Regions from separate parts of the Streptomyces sp. NPDC058579 genome, predicted to be linked through region 1. Evidence: riboswitches for the same ligand, from Rfam matches in the RefSeq annotation. Region 1 holds a riboswitch; each other region holds the start of a gene.
The links. A riboswitch is a leader RNA that binds a small molecule or an ion and turns the genes downstream of it on or off. The one in region 1 is predicted to bind cobalamin.

Region 1 (3,899 bases):
GGGCAGCTTGGAGGGGTCCATGGAGGAGATCTGCGCGTACTCGTCGAGCAGCTGCTCCAGGCGCGCGATGTCGCCGTACGAGTCGGCGCGGGCCATCGGCGGCACCAGGTGGTCGACGAGCGTGGCGTGCACGCGCCGCTTGGCCTGCGTGCCCTCGCCCGGGTCGTTGACCAGGAACGGGTAGATCAGCGGGATGTCGCCGAGCGCCGCGTCCGGGCCGCACGCGGCCGACAGGCCCGCGTTCTTGCCCGGCAGCCACTCCAGGTTGCCGTGCTTGCCGAGGTGGACCATCGCGTCCGCCCCGAAGCCCCCGTCCTCGGCGCGCGCCGCGATCCAGCGGTAGGCGGCCAAGTAGTGGTGGGACGGCGGGAGATCGGGGTCGTGGTAGATCGCGATCGGGTTCTCGCCGAAGCCGCGCGGCGGCTGGATGAGGATCAGCAGGTTCCCGCGCCGCAGCGCGGCGAGGACGATGTCGCCCTCCGGGTTGCGGGACCGGTCGAGGAACATCTCGCCGGGCGCCGGGCCCCAGTGCTCCTCGACGCCCTCGCGCAGCTCGGCCGGGAGGGTCGCGTACCAGCGCTTGTAGTCGGCCGCCGGGATGCGGACGGGGTTGCGGGCCAGCTGCTCCTCGGTCAGCCAGTCCTGGTCGTGGCCGCCGGCCTCGATCAGGGCGTAGATCAGCTCGTCGCCGTCGCCGGAGACCAGGCCCGGGATCTCGGCCTCGGCCCCGAAGTCGTACCCCTCGGCGATCAGCCGCCGCAGGAGGGCGACGGCGGAGGCGGGGGTGTCCAGGCCGACCGCGTTGCCGATCCGGGAGTGCTTCGTCGGGTACGCGGAGAGGACGAGCGCGAGCTTCTTCTCGGCGTTCGGGATGTGCCGCAGCCGGGCGTGGCGCACGGCGATCCCGGCGACGCGGGCGGCGCGCTCGGTGTCGGCGACGTACGCCGGGAGACCGTCCTCGTCGATCTCCTTGAAGGAGAACGGGACGGTGATCAGGCGGCCGTCGAACTCGGGCACGGCGATCTGGCTGGCAGCGTCCAGCGGCGAGAGACCCTCGTCGCTCTCCTCCCAGGCCGCGCGCGAACCGGTCAGGCAGAGCGCCTGCAGGATCGGTACGTCGAGGGCGGCGAGCGCGCCCGCGTCCCAGGCGTCCTCGTCGCCGCCGGCCTGCGCCTCGGCGGGCTTGGTGCCACCGGCGGCGAGGACCGTGGTGACGATCGCGTCGGCGCGCTTGAGCGTCTCGATCAGCTCGGGCTCGGGGGCGCGCAGGGAGGCGACGTAGAGCGGCAGGGCGCGGGCGCCGGCGTCCTCGATCGCCTCGCAGAGGGAGTCGACGAAGGCGGTGTTGCCGCTCATGTGGTGGGCGCGGTAGTACAGCACGGCGACGGTCGGGCCGTCGGTCGTCCGGGGCTTGCGCTCCAGCGGCCCCCAGGTCGGCGCGGCGGCCGGGGCCTCGAAGCCGTGGCCGGTCAGCAGCACGGTGTCGGAGAGGAACCGGGCGAGCTGCTCCAGGTTGGCCGGGCCGCCGTGCGCCAGGTAGGCGTGGGCCTCGGTGGCCACGCCGACGGGGACGGTGGAGGTCTCCATGAGCTGGGCGTCGGGGGCCTGTTCGCCGGAGAGCACGACCAGCGGCTTTCCGGCGGCGCGCAGCGCGTCGAGGCCGTCCTCCCAGGCCCGCAGCCCGCCGAGGAGCCGGACGAGCACGAGGTCGGCGCCGTCGAGGAGCCCGGGCAGGTCGTCCAGGGTCAGCCGGGAGGGGTTGGCGAACCGGTACTCGACCGGACGGCCGGCCGCGCGGGCGCTGAGCAGGTCGGTGTCGGAGTGCGACAGCAACAGAATTCGCATGCGTGCGCAGGCCTTCCTCGGGGTTGTCCGCGCCCCGGGTGGTCGTGTGGACGGCAGGAGTTCCTGACTCACCGGGCCCCTTCCGGGACCCGGCTCACAGTGGCGGGACCGCGCCGGATTCTCACCGGGCTTCCTCCCCGGGGTCCTGGGACCCCATGCCGATCTGCATAGTAGATCGTGCCTCTTCGGGGCCGGGTCTTGCCCGCCGGCGACGTGGGTATGCTCGCCGCCATGCCGCCCACCCCACCCACAACACCCAAGCCGGGCGAACCGCCCGTACGGGACCGTGGTGACGCCTGCCCCGGGGCGCTTCGGCTGCATGCCGCCGACGACGGGCGGCTCGCTCGACTTCGGCTGCCCGCAGGGGTGTTGACGGCACGTCAGGTACTCGTACTGGCATCGGTGGCGGAGGAGCTCGGCGACGGGCGGGTCAGTGTCACGTCGCGGGGGAACGTGGAGCTGCGCGGGCTCGGTGAGGGGTGCGGGGGCGAGCTGGCCGGGCGGCTCTCGGACGCCGGGCTGCTGCCCTCCCAGACCCATGAGCGGGTCCGGAACATCGTGGCCTCCCCGGCGGCCGGGCTCGACGGACTCGGCCACGGTGACGTGCAGTTGTGGGCCCGCGAGCTGGACGCGCTGCTGTGCGCGCGGCCGTGGACGGCGGCCCTGTCCGGCCGGTTCCTCTTCGTCCTGGACGACGGGCGGGGCGATGTGGCGGGGCTCGGCGGGGATGTGACGTTGGTCGCAGGACGGGGTTCGGTACGGGTACGGGTGGGCCGGCGGGACTTCCTGGTCCCCGCCGCCGACGCGCCCCGGGCCGCGCTCGCCGCCGCCGGGGCCTTCCTGGACGCCGCCCGCACAGCCGGGAACGGTGCCTGGCGGGTGCGGGAGCTGCCCGAGGGGCACGAGCCGGATCTGGCGGGCGCCCTCGCGGGGGCCGGGATCGCGGCGGAGGCTGTACCGGCATCGGAGCCCGTGTCGGCATCGGAGACCGTATCTGCGACCGCACCGCCACCCGCTGCCCCGCACGCTCCCGGGCTCCTCGGTGCGCACGCCCTGCACGTCCTCGCGCCCCTCGGGCGGCTGACCGCCGCCCAGCTGCGGGCGCTCGCCGCGAGCGGCGGCGAGGTGCGGCTCACCCCCTGGCGCGGGGCCGTCGTCACCGGCTTCGCCGACCGGACCGCCGTCGCGAGCCGGCTGCGCGAGCTCGACGCGTACGGGCTCATCACCGACCCCCGCTCCCCCTGGGCGGGCGTCGGCGCCTGCACCGGGCTTCCCGGCTGCGCCAAGTCCCTCGCCGATGTCCGCGCGGACGCCGTCCCGGGCGACGCCGTCCCGGACGCCGTTCCTGGCCTCCGCGGGCTGCTCCCCGTCCACTTCTCCGGGTGCGAGCGGCGCTGCGGCCACCCGCAGGCCCCCGCGTGGGTCGACGTCGTCGCCACCGGCGAGGGCGCGTACCTCGTCGATGGGCGCCCCACCCTCCGTACCGACCTCCCCGAAGCCGTCGCGGCGGCCCGCGTCCCCTCAGCAACCACGAGATGAGCGAGAGCACCAGGATGTTCGACTACGAGAAGGACGGCGCGGAGATCTACCGCCGGTCCTTTGCCACGATCCGCGCCGAGGCGGACCTCGGGGGGCTGCCCGCCGACGTCGCCCAGGTCGCCGTCCGCATGATCCACGCCTGCGGCATGACCGACCTCGTCCGAGACATCGCGCACTCCCCGCAGGTCGTCTCCCGCGCCCGCGCCGCCCTGCGCGCCGGGGCGCCGATCCTGTGCGACGCGCAGATGGTCGCCAGCGGCGTCACCCGCAAGCGGCTGCCCGCCGACAACGAGGTCGTCTGCACGCTCTCCGACCCGTCCGTGCCCGCGCTCGCCGCCGAACTCGGCACCACCCGCAGCGCCGCCGCCCTCGAACTCTGGCGCGACCGCCTCGAAGGCTCCGTCGTCGCCATCGGCAACGCGCCCACCGCGCTCTTCCACCTCCTGGAGATGGTCGCCAAGGGGGCGGGGAAACCCGCCGCCGTCCTCGGCATCCCGGTCGGGTTCATCGGCGCC
Region 2 (3,899 bases), on a different contig from region 1:
ACGGGCCCGGTCGACGTCGCGGACGGGGTCACCGACGGGCTCGCCGTGGGGTCGTCCGTCGGCGTGGCGGTGGGGTTGCCGGTGGGGTTGCCCGTCGGGTCGTCCGTCGGATCGTCCGTGGGGTTCCCCGTCGGCGTGGTCTTCGTCGGGGTCGGCTCGGGCTGCGGGGTCGTACCGTCCAGACTGCGGCTGAGCAGGCCGAAGGAGATGCCGGTCGTACCGCCCACCGCCTGGGTCGAGGCGCGGACGTCCGAGCCGGCCTGGCCGCCCTTGGCCACGTTGAAACCGCCGTCGGCGTTCTGCTGCGAGGCCAGGAACTTCCGCGCCTTCGCGATCGGCGCCTTGTACGCGTCGGCGTCGAGGGACATGCCCTGGACCGCGAGCGCCGCAGAGTTCACGGAGTTGCCGGAGGCGCCGGGGAAGCCGCCGTCCTCCTTCTGCTGGCCGGCCAGCCAGGCCAGCGCCTTGTCAACGGCCGCCTGCGAGGCGGCGTCCGGGAGGAGGTCGAGGGCCATGACGGCCATCGCGGTGGAGTCCACCTCGGCCTGGCTCGGCTCCCCGATCAGGCTCGGCCAGGCGCCCGACGGCTCCTGAAGGCTCTTCAGGTACGCGACGGGTTCGGCCGCCGCGGCCGCCTCGCCGGCCCGGATCTGGGCGATGACGCCCAGGGACTGGGAGAAGACGGACGTGGCGTTGGTGTAGGCGCCCTTGGCGGCGCAGGAGCGGTCCGGTGCCGGGGTCTTGGCGGGGCAGACCGCCGTGGCGAGCGCGGCGATCAGGTCCTTGCCGCCGAAGGCGCGCGGGTCGCGGCCGACGGTCTCGGCCAGGAGCGCCGCCTTGCCGATGGAGCCGCCGCCCGCGTACTTGGTACCGATCTTGGTCCAGTCGTGCACGGTCCGGCCGGTGCCGTCCTTGCCGCCCTTGTCCAGGAAGTCGACGATCGCGCGCAGGGCCGCGTTGTCCTCGCCCGTGGCGGCGAGGGCGTACGCGCCGTCGATCGTCAGGCCGAAGTCGGCGAAGCCGCTGCCGGGGGCGTTCTCGTAGTAGCGGCCCTGGAGGAGGCGGGCGGGGCCGGTGAGGTACGCCGTGCCCTTCCGCAGGTCCGGCCCGTCACCCGGCGCGGGGGTGGGCGTGGGAGTGGGTGTCGGCGTCGGAGTGGGCGTCGGGGTCGGCGTAGGCGTGGGTGTCGGAGTAGGCGTAGGCGTCGCCGTCTTCGTCGTCACCGCCACCAAGTCCGTCTTCGCCCCCGCGATCGCCGCCGATGCCGTCGCGAAGAGCAGCGGGTCGGTCGCGCCTTCCTCGAAGGCGAAGGCCCCGTCCGGCAGTTGCTGCCGGGAGAGCCACGAGACGCCCGCGTCCGCCTGGGCGGTGTCGCCGAAGGCGCGCAGGGCCTGGGCCGCCCAGGCGGTGGGGTGCGCGCTGCCGACGGTCATGTACGAGGCCGCGGGCCAGCCGCCCGTCGGGAGCTGGGACTTCTTCAGCCACTCCCGGCCCTTGGCGACCGTCGCGTCGTGACCGCCCGCCAGCTTCAGGGCCAGCGTGATCAGTCCGGTCGAACTGGCGTCGCTGTCGCACCAGTCACCGGCCCTGATGAAGATCGTGCTGAACCCGCCGTCCTCGCACTGGAGGACCGTGAGCCGGCTGACCGCGTCGGCCGGGGGCGTCACCCCGCCGTTGAGCAGGGCGATGACGGCAAGCGCCTGGCCCTCGGACTGGAAGGCGGTCCGGAAGTCGCCCTTGGTGAAGCAGCCCGGCACCGGTTCGGGCGCCTCCAGGCCGCTGGGGCAGACGTACGTCATGAGGTCGCCGAGCAGGTCGTGACCGCCGAAGTCGCGCGGGTCGAGCCCGGTCGCCTCGGCGACGAGCGCGAGGCGGGCCGCCGCGGTGGCGTCAGGGGCCTGGTCGGTGCCGTTCGGGTAGGCGTACGCGTCTGTCTGCGCGGGAGTGGCCAGGAACGCCGCGGCCTTGCGCGCGACCGGGCTCTCCCGGTCGGCCGCCGCGAGCGCGAGGGCGGCCTCGGCGGTGAGCATGTGGTTCGCGGTCTCGGCGCCCTCGTCGACGACCCGTTCGCCGTCCGTGAGGCGCCCGTTGATCCACCCGGTGGCGGCGGCCACGTCCACGTCACCCGGCGGAACGGGCGGGTTCGTCGTCTCGGTGGGCTCCGGAGTCGTGCCCCCGCCGGCCCGGACGTCGTCGGGGGTGAAGGTGGGCCGGCCGGTGGTGCCGCCGACGTCGGTGCCGCCGTAGACCCAGGCGTCCACGTCACCCGGCTTCAGCGTGCGGGCCATCGCGCCGAGCGGGCTGTACGACCAGTTCTTCTGGCCCGGGGAGGCGATCCAGTACGACCAGTACGCGGTCGCCTGTGGCGTGAGGACGCACGCCTCCTTGTCCGGGGTGGGGTACTCCGTACCGGAGTTGAAGGGTCCGTACCCGATCCGGCAGATGAACGCCGGGCCGTCGTGCTCGGTGCCCTTCGTGGTGAACCCGGCGTCCCGGAGGAGTTCGTAGCCGGTGGAGGGGCTGGTGTCGCAGCCGCGTTCCACGGTGCCGCCGAAGGGGCCGAAGTCCACGGCCACGACAGCGCCGGTGGTGGCCGTGCAGTCCTCGATCGGGTCGGCGCTCGCGGAGTTCGGCAGCGAGAGGAAGCCCACGGCGGCGGCGAGAGCCAGGAGGAACGCCGTCACCAACGACAGGGGCCGTCGACCGGACCCCGTCCATCGTCTCGCCCGCTGTGCGGTCACCACCGTGGCCCCTCGTCCCTGCCGGACGGCTGCGCACGTGGCGGTACGCCCCGGTGCGCAGGCACCAAGGGGCGGTGTCGACCACGCCGTAGTCCGCGACGGCGTTCCTCGCTCAACTGACTTTCACCCCAGGCAATCCGGCTCGCCCGGGATGTGAGCCGGGCCTACGGTTGCGGGTCAGCGCCGGAATTCGACCGGCTTCCCCTGGAGCTGAGTGCTTATCAGCCGGAATGGAACACGGATTCGGGCGGGCCGTCAAGGTGGCGTGGCTCTCATCGGCAGCCCTGGAGGACCGCGTCGCCCGTCCCCCTCCGAGGGTCGCTGGCGCACTGCTGACCCCTGGGGTAGCGTCCAGGGCTGCCACATGGGGGAACCCGGTGAGAAGCCGGGGCTGACGCGCAGCGGTATGGGACGGCCGAGACCGGTTCCCGAGCCCGAATGCCCATGGGGCGAGCAAGTTCAGGAAGTCGACCACGCGTTCCGGACGGCGGCCCCCGGCGAATCCCGTTCCCCGGCCGTGCCCACGCACGGCGCGGTACGGCTCCGGGACCGGTCGGCGTCCCCCGACCCAGGAGCAGTCCATGCCCCGTCCCCGCTCGCAGCGCCGTCTCGCGCTCGCCCTGCCCGCCGCGCTCGGCGCCTTCGCGCTGACCACCCTGCCCGCCTTCGCGACCTCGAGCCCCGCACAGATCGCCACCTCCAAGACGAACGGTGTGGCGTATCTCAAGTCCCTGCAGGCCGCGGACGGTTCGTACGCCGGCTCCGGACTGTCCAACGAGTGGGCGTTCAGCGCGTTCGCCGCCGCCGGTACGGCCGTCGTCGACGTCGCGCCGGGCGGTGACACGACGAAGAACGCGAGAACCGTCTACCGCAATCTGCTGTCCACGTCCGGCTGGCCCTCGGCCACGCCGGTCGTCACCGACTACGAGCGCGGCACCCTCAACGCGTACGCCGCCGGCATCGACCCGGCCCGGGTCTCCGCCTCCCGCAACCTCATAGCGAACGTCTACGGCTACTGGCAGACGGCCGAGCCGGGCTACTTCGGACCCTCGGGCAACTTCAACGGGACCGTCTTCGCGGCTCTCGCACTCGGCGGCGCCAAGACGCAGGCGGGCACCGCCCGCGTCCCCCAGGCGCTGACCGACTCGCTCGTGACCC
Region 3 (3,899 bases), on a different contig from region 1:
GGGCCGCCGCCGCGGTGGACAGTGGGGCCGGGGTGTTGTTCGTCGTCAAGAACTACACCGGGGACGTCCTCAACTTCGAGATGGCCGCCGAGCTCGCCGAGGACGAGGGCATTCAGATCGCCAAGGTGCTCGTGGACGACGACGTGGCCGTGACGGACAGTCTCTACACGGCCGGGCGGCGCGGTACCGGGGCGACGCTCTTCGTGGAGAAGATCGCCGGGGCCGCCGCCGAGGAGGGGGTGTCTCTGGAGCGGGTGGAGGCGATCGCGCGGCGGGTGAACGAGCGGTCGCGGAGTTTCGGCGTGGCGTTGAGTGCCTGCACCACGCCCGCGAAGGGCAGTCCTACCTTTGAACTGCCCGAGGGAGAGCTGGAGTTGGGGGTGGGGATTCATGGTGAACCCGGGCGGGAGCGGCGGGCGATGATGACCTCTCGCGAGATCGCCGACTTCGCCGTCCACGCCGTACTGGAGGACCTTCAGCCGTCCGGTCCCGTACTCGCCCTGGTGAACGGGATGGGGGCCACGCCCCTGCTCGAGCTGTACGGGTTCAACGCCGAGGTGCAGCGGGTGCTGGCCGAGCGCGGGGTGCCCGTCGCCCGCACGCTGGTCGGGAACTACGTGACCTCGCTCGACATGGCCGGCTGTTCGGTGACGCTCTGCGAGGCCGACGAGGAGCTGCTGCGGCTCTGGGACGCGCCCGTGCAGACGGCCGCTCTGCGATGGGGTCGGTGAGAGGGGAAATGAACCAGGTCGAGCAGTTCGACGTCGATTTCTTCCGTCGGTGGCTTGCTGCCGCCGCTGCCGCCGTCTACCGGGAGGCCGGCCGTCTCACCGAGCTCGACTCGGCGATCGGCGACGCTGACCACGGCGCCAATCTGAAGCGGGGGTTCGCCGCCGTCACGGAAGTGCTGGACAAGGAGCCGCCCGCCACGCCCGGGGCCGTACTCGTCCTCGCCGGGCGGCAGTTGATCTCCACCGTCGGCGGGGCGTCCGGGCCGCTGTACGGGACGCTGCTGCGCCGCACCGGCAAGGCGCTCGGCGACGCCGGGGCGGTGACGCGGCAGGAGCTGGCGGCGGCGCTGGCCACCGGGGTCGCCGCCGTGGGTCAGCTCGGCGGGGCCCAGGTCGGCGACAAGACGATGCTGGACGCGCTCGTGCCCGCGGCCGAGGCGCTCGGCGACTCCTTCGCCGCCGCCCGGGACGCGGCCGAGGCCGGCGCCCTGGCGACCGTACCCCTGCGGGCGCGCAAGGGCAGGGCCAGCTATCTGGGCGAGCGGTCGGTCGGGCACCAGGACCCCGGGGCGACGTCGTCGGCGCTGCTGATCGCCGCGCTCGCGGAGGTGGCCGCCGCATGACCGGTCAGGTGGGCATCGTCCTGGTCTCGCACAGCGCGGCCGTGGCCGACTCCGTCGCCGCCCTGGCCCGGGGGCTTGCGGGCGGCGGGGCGACCGCGCCCGTGGCCGCCGCCGGAGGCACCCCCGACGGGGGGCTCGGCACCAGCTCCGAGCGGATCGTCAAGGCGGCACGCGCGGTCGACGGGGGCGCCGGGGTGGCCCTCCTCGTCGACCTCGGCAGCGCCGTCCTGACCGTCAAGGCGCTCCTCGCCGAGGGGGACGAGCTGCCGGACGGAGCCCGTCTCGTGGACGCGCCCTTCGTCGAGGGCGCCGTCGCCGCGCTCGTCACGGCGAGCGCGGGCGGGGACCTGGACGCGGTGACCGCCGCGGCGGCGGAGGCGTACACCTACCGGAAGGAGTGAGCGAGGGGCTCAACAGCGTGAGGGGGCGCGCGGGAGATCTGTCACACACCGTCCGGGGGCGCACCGATGTTGTGATGTACCTGGTCAACCCACTAATGTCACAGCGCCTTGGTGTACGGGAAACCGGTGCGGTACCGGTGCGGCCCTCGCCACTGTGATCGGGAAGTCCGGCTCCATCCCTCCGGGGAAGCCACTGGACCGCCGCGGGAGACCGCGGCGGTGTGGGAAGGCGGAGCCGCGGCGGCATGACCCGTCAGCCAGGAGACCGGCCGAGGTGCGTTGTCCATCCACGAGGTGCTGGAGAGGGTCTCCCAACCATGCATATAGCCGAGGGGTATCTACCCCCGTTGCACGCGGCCGCCTGGGGCGTCGCGTCTGCTCCTTTTGTCGTCCACGGCGTCCGCGCGCTGACCCGTGAGGTCAAGGCCAACCCCGAGTCCACTCTGCTGCTCGGCGCGTCCGGCGCGTTCACCTTCGTCCTGTCCGCGCTCAAGATTCCGTCGGTCACGGGCAGTTGCTCGCACCCGACCGGTACGGGTCTGGGCGCGATCCTGTTCCGACCGCCGGTGATGGCGGTCCTGGGCACGATCACCCTGTTGTTCCAGGCGCTGCTGCTCGCGCACGGCGGGCTCACCACACTCGGCGCCAACGTGTTCTCGATGGCGATCGTCGGGCCGTGGGCCGGATTCGGTACGTACTGGCTGCTGCGCCGGTTCGACGTGCCGCTCATGGTGAGCGTGTTCTTCGGCGCGTTCGTCGCGGACCTGTCGACGTACTGCGTGACCAGTGTCCAGCTCGCGCTGGCCTTCCCCGACCCGGGGAGCGGTGTGGCCGGGGCGCTGGCCAAGTTCGGCTCCATCTTCGCCGTCACGCAGCTGCCGCTCGCCGTCAGCGAGGGGCTGCTCACGGTCCTCGTGATGCGGCTGCTCAAGCAGTCCAGCAAGGCGGACCTGACCCGGCTCGGGGTCCTGCTCCCGTCCCGGAAGAAGAACGAGAACGCGGAGGCGAGCGCCTGATGAGCCGGAACGCGAAGATCAACTCCCTGCTCCTGCTCGTCGTCGCGGCCCTGGCTGTGCTCCCGCTGGTCCTGGGCCTCGGCGACCACAAGGAGGAGCCGTTCGCGGGCGCGGACGCCGAGGCGGAGGCGGCGATCACGGAGATCGCTCCCGACTACGAGCCGTGGTTCAGCCCGCTCTACGAGCCGGCCTCCGGCGAGATCGAGTCGGCGCTGTTCGCCCTGCAGGCCGCGCTCGGCGCCGGTGTGCTGGCGTACTACTTCGGCGTGCACCGGGGCCGTAAGCAGGGCGAGGCCCGCGCCGAGGCGAAGGCGCTGCGGTCGGGGGCGGCGTCCGGCTCGGCGGCGTCCGGCGACGCGTAACCGCCGCCGGTGCTGCCGATCGACGCGGCGGCGCACAGCAGTCGCTGGCGCCGCCGTCACCCGTGCGAGAAGGCCGTGCTCGGCTTCGGCCTGACACTGTGCGCGGTCTGTCTGCCGCCGTGGCCGGGCGCCGTCCTGGTCGCGGCGGCCACCCTGGCCGTCCTCCTCGGTCCCGCGGGCGTGCCCGGGCGCCAGCTGTGGCGCGCCTTCCGCATCCCGCTGGGCTTCTGTGTGACGGGGGCGATCCCGCTCCTGTTCGAGGTGGGCGGGGCGCGAGGGCTCGTCGCGCTCGCGCCGGACGGGCCGGTCCACGCCGGTGAGCTGCTGCTGCGGACCTCATCGGCGTCCCTGGGCGTCCTGCTGTTCGCCTTCACCACGCCCGTGTCGGACCTGCTGCCCCGGCTTGTACGGGCCGGGGTGCCGGCGCCCGTGGTGGATGTGGCGCTGGTGATGTACCGGATCAGCTTTCTTCTTTTGGATTCAATATCCAAAATCCGACAGGCGCAGGCGGCCCGGCTCGGGCTGACGACCCGGGCGGCGACCTGGCGTTCGCTCGCCGGGCTCGGCGCGACGGCGTTCGTCCGCGCCTTCGACCGGGCGCAGCGGCTCCAGACCGGGCTCGCCGGACGGGGCTACGACGGGACGCTGCGCGTCCTGGTGCCCGAGGCCGCGGTATCGGGCCGCTTCCTGGCCTCGACGGCCGGCCTGCTCACCGGGCTCGTCGCCCTCACTCTCGTACTGGAAAGGTCCCTGCCGTGAGCCCCGC
Region 4 (3,899 bases), on a different contig from region 1:
GGCGTCGTCGCCGTAGTGGTCGACCATCCAGGCGACCATGTTGTGGATGGAGAGGTAGCCCGCGATGGACGGGCAGCCGGAGGCGAGGGTCTCGAAGACGAGGACGCCGTCGGAGCGGGTGAGGCCGGAGCCGCCGGACTCCTCGCGGACGTAGACGCCACCGAGTCCGAGTCCGGCGGCCTTGCGCAGGACGTCGACGGGGAAGTGCTTGTCGCGGTCCCAGTCAAGGGCGTGCGGGGCGAGGTGGTCCTGGGCGAAGTCGAGGGTGGTCTCGACCAGGGCCCGCTGGTCCTCGGTGAGCAGGGTCGTGGTCATGGTCGCTCAGCCCATCGTGGGGAGGGTGAAGCTCGCGCCGTCGCGGAGCCCGGCGGGCCAGCGCGAGGTCACGGTCTTGGTGCGGGTGTAGAAGCGGATGGCGTCCGGTCCGTGCTGGTTCAGGTCGCCGAAGCCGGACCGCTTCCAGCCGCCGAAGGTGTGGTACGCCACCGGCACCGGGATGGGCACGTTGACGCCGACCATGCCGGTGTCGACGCGCCGGGTGAAGTCGCGGGCGGTGTCGCCGTCGCGCGTGAAGATCGCCACGCCGTTGCCGTAGAGGTGCTCGCTGGGCAGCCGCAGGGCCTCCTCGTAGTCGGCGGCGCGGACCACGCAGAGCACGGGGCCGAAGATCTCCTCCTGGTACACGCGCATGTCAGGGGTGACCCGGTCGAAGAGGGAGGCCCCGGCGAAGAAGCCGCCCTCGTGCCCGGGGAGGACGAAGTCGCGTCCGTCGACGACGAGTTCGGCGCCCTCCTCGACCCCGATGCCGATGTACTTACGGACCCGGTCGACGGCGTCCGGGCCGACCATCGGACCGAAGTCGGCGTCCGCGTCGTCGCTGCGGCCGATCCTCAGCTCGCCGATGCGCTCCTTCAGCCGGGCGACGAGGGCGTCGGCGGTGTCCTCGCCGACGGGGACGGCCACCGAGACGGCCATGCACCGCTCGCCGGCCGAGCCGTAGCCGGCGCCGATGAGGGCGTCCACGGCCTGGTCGAGGTCGGCGTCCGGCATCACGATCATGTGGTTCTTGGCGCCGCCGAAGCACTGGGCGCGCTTGCCGTGGGCGGCGGCGGTGGCGTAGACGTGCGCGGCGACGGGGGTGGAACCGACGAAGCCGAGGGCGGCGACGCGGGGATCGTCGAGGAGGGTGTCGACGGCGTCCTTGCCGCCGTTGACGACGTTCAGGACGCCCGCGGGCAGCCCCGCCTCCAGGAAGAGCTCGGCGAGCCGCAGCGGTACGGAGGGGTCGCGCTCCGAGGGCTTGAGGATGAAGGCGTTTCCGCAGGCCAGGGCGGGGGCGGCCTTCCAGAGCGGGATCATCGCGGGGAAGTTGAACGGGGTGATGCCGGCGACGACGCCGAGCGGGGAGCGCAGCGAATGGACGTCGATGCCGGTCCCGGCGTTGTCGGTGAACTCTCCCTTGAGCAGGTGCGGGATGCCGGCGGCGAACTCCACGACCTCCAGGCCGCGTTGGAGGTCTCCGTGGGCGTCGGCGACGGTCTTGCCGTGCTCGGAGGAGAGCAGCCGGGCCAGGTCGTCCTTCTCCTGCTCGACGAGCTGGAGGAAGCGCAGGAGGACGCGTGCGCGGCGCTGCGGGTTCCAGGCGGCCCAGTCACGCTGCGCCCGGGCGGCGTCGGCGATGGCCGCCTCGGTCTCGGCCCGGTTCGCGAGGGGCACGCGGGCCTGGACCTCGCCGGTGTTGGGGTCGTACACGTCGCCGTAGGCGCCCGAGGTTCCCGGGGTGTGCCTGCCGCCGATGAAGTGGGTCAACTCGCGGACGGGGGTGGTGTCTTGTGCGCGGACCATGAGTGCCTGCTCTCGTCAGGTGATCCGGATGGCGCGCCGGAGGACCGCCACGACCGCGAACGCCGGTGGGCGTGATTCATCGCGGGGTGGTGGTCGCCTACGGCGCGAGAGCGCGAATGGCGAGGCGCCGTCAGGTCCTGACGGTCGTGTGGTGGTGGGGTCCTACTCGACGGGGTCCTCGACGGGCGGGTGCCCGTCGGCCGGATCCGCGGGGAGTGTGCGGGCGCACCGGTGCCATGCGTGTCAGCTCCATCCTCGTGGACAACACGGAACATCCCGCGGCCGGTATCCTGACTCCCGGATCAGCGCGCGCCGTCCGCCTTCCCGACATCACTCGTCAGTGGCGTGCTGCTCGACGGCGTACTCCCCGGTCACAGTGGCGGGACCGCGCCGGAATCACACCGGCTTCCCTGCACCGCGGGCCTTCGCCGCGACTATATAGTTGGACGTCCTAGTAAATCCACCCCCGGCCGGGTGAACCTGCGGCATCCCTTAGTAGAGCGGAGTCGCCCGGAGCTTCAAGACCTGCTCGGAGAGGGCAAGGTCACAGCGGTGTGCACTGCTGTCATCTGAGCGAGCTGTCCTAACATCCGAGCATGACAGTCCTTCCCGACGACGGGCTCGCCCTCGCCGCCGAATTCCCCGACGCGTCCCGTGAACAGTGGCAGCACCTGGTAGCCGGGGTGCTGCGCAAGTCGGGCAAGGACGTCGAGGGCCCGGCGGCCGAGGACGCCCTGTCCACCGCCCTGGAGGACGCGCTCCGCGTCCGTCCCCTCTATGCCGCCGAGGACACCGCCCCCGAGCCCGGCCTGCCCGGCTTCGCGCCCTTCGTACGATCCGGGCGCGCCGAGGGGAACACGGTCGGCGGCTGGGACGTGCGCCAGCGGCACACCACCGCCGACACCGGGACGGTCCTCGCCGACCTGGAGAACGGCGTCACCTCGCTCTGGCTGGTCGTCGGCGAGGGCGGCATCCCCCTGGGGAGCCTCGGCCGGACCCTCGACGGCGTCTACCTCGACCTCGCGCCCGTCGTCCTCGACGCGGGGCAGGACGTGGAGGAGGCCGCGCGCGAGCTGCTCGGACTGTACGAGGAGCGGGGCGTCGCCCCGGAGGCCGCGCGCGGCAACCTGGGCGCCGACCCCCTCGGCCTGGAGGCCCGCACCGGCCGGCCCTACGACCCCTCCCCCGCCGTCGGGCTCGCCCTGCGCTGCGCCGAGGAGTACCCGGGCCTGCGGGCGCTGACCGTGGACGCGCTGCCGTACCACGAGGCCGGCGGCTCGGCCGCGCAGGAGCTGGGGTGCGCCCTCGCGACCGGCGTCGCGTACCTGCGGCAGCTCACGGAAGCCGGACTCTCCGTCGAACAGGCCCTCGGGCAGCTGGAGTTCCGCTACGCGGCCACCGCCGACCAGTTCCTCACGATCGCCAAGTTGCGTGCCGCGCGCAGGCTCTGGGCCCGGGTGGCCGAGGTCAGCGGGGCGAGCGGTGCGGGCGCACAGCGGCAGCACGCGGTGACCTCTCCCGTGATGATGTCCCGCCGCGACCCCTGGGTGAACATGCTCCGCACCACCGTGGCCACGCTGGCCGCGGGCGTGGGCGGCGCCGAATCCGTCACCGTCCTTCCGTTCGACCACGCGCTCGGCCTGCCGGACGCGTTCGCGCGGCGCATCGCCCGCAACACCTCGACCATCCTCGTCGAGGAGTCGCACCTCGCACGGGTCATCGACCCGGCGGGCGGCTCCTGGTACGTGGAGCGCCTGACGGACGAACTCGCCCACGCGGGCTGGGAGTTCTTCCAGACCGTCGAGAGCGCGGGCGGCCAGGCCGCCGCGCTGCGCTCCGGGTTGATCGGGGACCGGCTCGCCGAGACCTGGTCGGCCCGCAGCGCGAAGCTCGCCAAGCGCCGCGAACCCGTCACCGGCGTCAGCGAGTTCCCGAACCTCGCCGAGAAGCCCGTCGTCCGCGAGCCCGCGCCCGAGCCGCCGTCCGGCGGGCTCCCGCGGGTCCGTCGCGACGACGCGTTCGAGGCGCTGCGCGCCCGTTCCGACGCGCACCTC

Region 2: another riboswitch for cobalamin. It lies ahead of ACFWRO_RS04975 (prenyltransferase/squalene oxidase repeat-containing protein); the one in region 1 lies ahead of cobN (cobaltochelatase subunit CobN).
Region 3: another riboswitch for cobalamin. It lies ahead of ACFWRO_RS16160 (energy-coupling factor ABC transporter permease); the one in region 1 lies ahead of cobN (cobaltochelatase subunit CobN).
Region 4: another riboswitch for cobalamin. It lies ahead of ACFWRO_RS05000 (CoA-acylating methylmalonate-semialdehyde dehydrogenase); the one in region 1 lies ahead of cobN (cobaltochelatase subunit CobN).

Annotation. Positions count from the first base shown of each region.
Region 1 is NZ_JBHXPI010000001.1:250,455-254,353, forward strand. It holds gene cobN (cobaltochelatase subunit CobN) at 1-1,845, opposite strand, end outside; cobalamin riboswitch at 1,882-2,021, opposite strand; gene ACFWRO_RS01205 (cobalamin biosynthesis protein CobG) at 2,065-3,384, shown strand; gene ACFWRO_RS01210 (precorrin-8X methylmutase) at 3,399-3,899, shown strand, end outside.
Region 2 is NZ_JBHXPI010000002.1:464,426-468,324, forward strand. It holds gene ACFWRO_RS04975 (prenyltransferase/squalene oxidase repeat-containing protein) at 1-2,684, opposite strand, end outside; cobalamin riboswitch at 2,851-2,989, opposite strand; cobalamin riboswitch at 3,109-3,185, shown strand; gene ACFWRO_RS04980 (hypothetical protein) at 3,323-3,899, shown strand, end outside.
Region 3 is NZ_JBHXPI010000011.1:13,532-17,430, forward strand. It holds gene dhaK (dihydroxyacetone kinase subunit DhaK) at 1-731, shown strand, start outside; gene dhaL (dihydroxyacetone kinase subunit DhaL) at 740-1,354, shown strand; gene ACFWRO_RS16155 (PTS-dependent dihydroxyacetone kinase phosphotransferase subunit DhaM) at 1,351-1,755, shown strand; cobalamin riboswitch at 1,820-2,044, shown strand; gene ACFWRO_RS16160 (energy-coupling factor ABC transporter permease) at 2,073-2,771, shown strand; gene ACFWRO_RS16165 (energy-coupling factor ABC transporter substrate-binding protein) at 2,771-3,133, shown strand; gene cbiQ (cobalt ECF transporter T component CbiQ) at 3,143-3,892, shown strand; gene ACFWRO_RS16175 (ATP-binding cassette domain-containing protein) at 3,889-3,899, shown strand, end outside.
Region 4 is NZ_JBHXPI010000002.1:472,733-476,631, reverse strand. It holds gene ACFWRO_RS05005 (acyl-CoA dehydrogenase family protein) at 1-315, opposite strand, end outside; gene ACFWRO_RS05000 (CoA-acylating methylmalonate-semialdehyde dehydrogenase) at 322-1,845, opposite strand; cobalamin riboswitch at 2,108-2,293, opposite strand; gene ACFWRO_RS04995 (methylmalonyl-CoA mutase family protein) at 2,442-3,899, shown strand, end outside.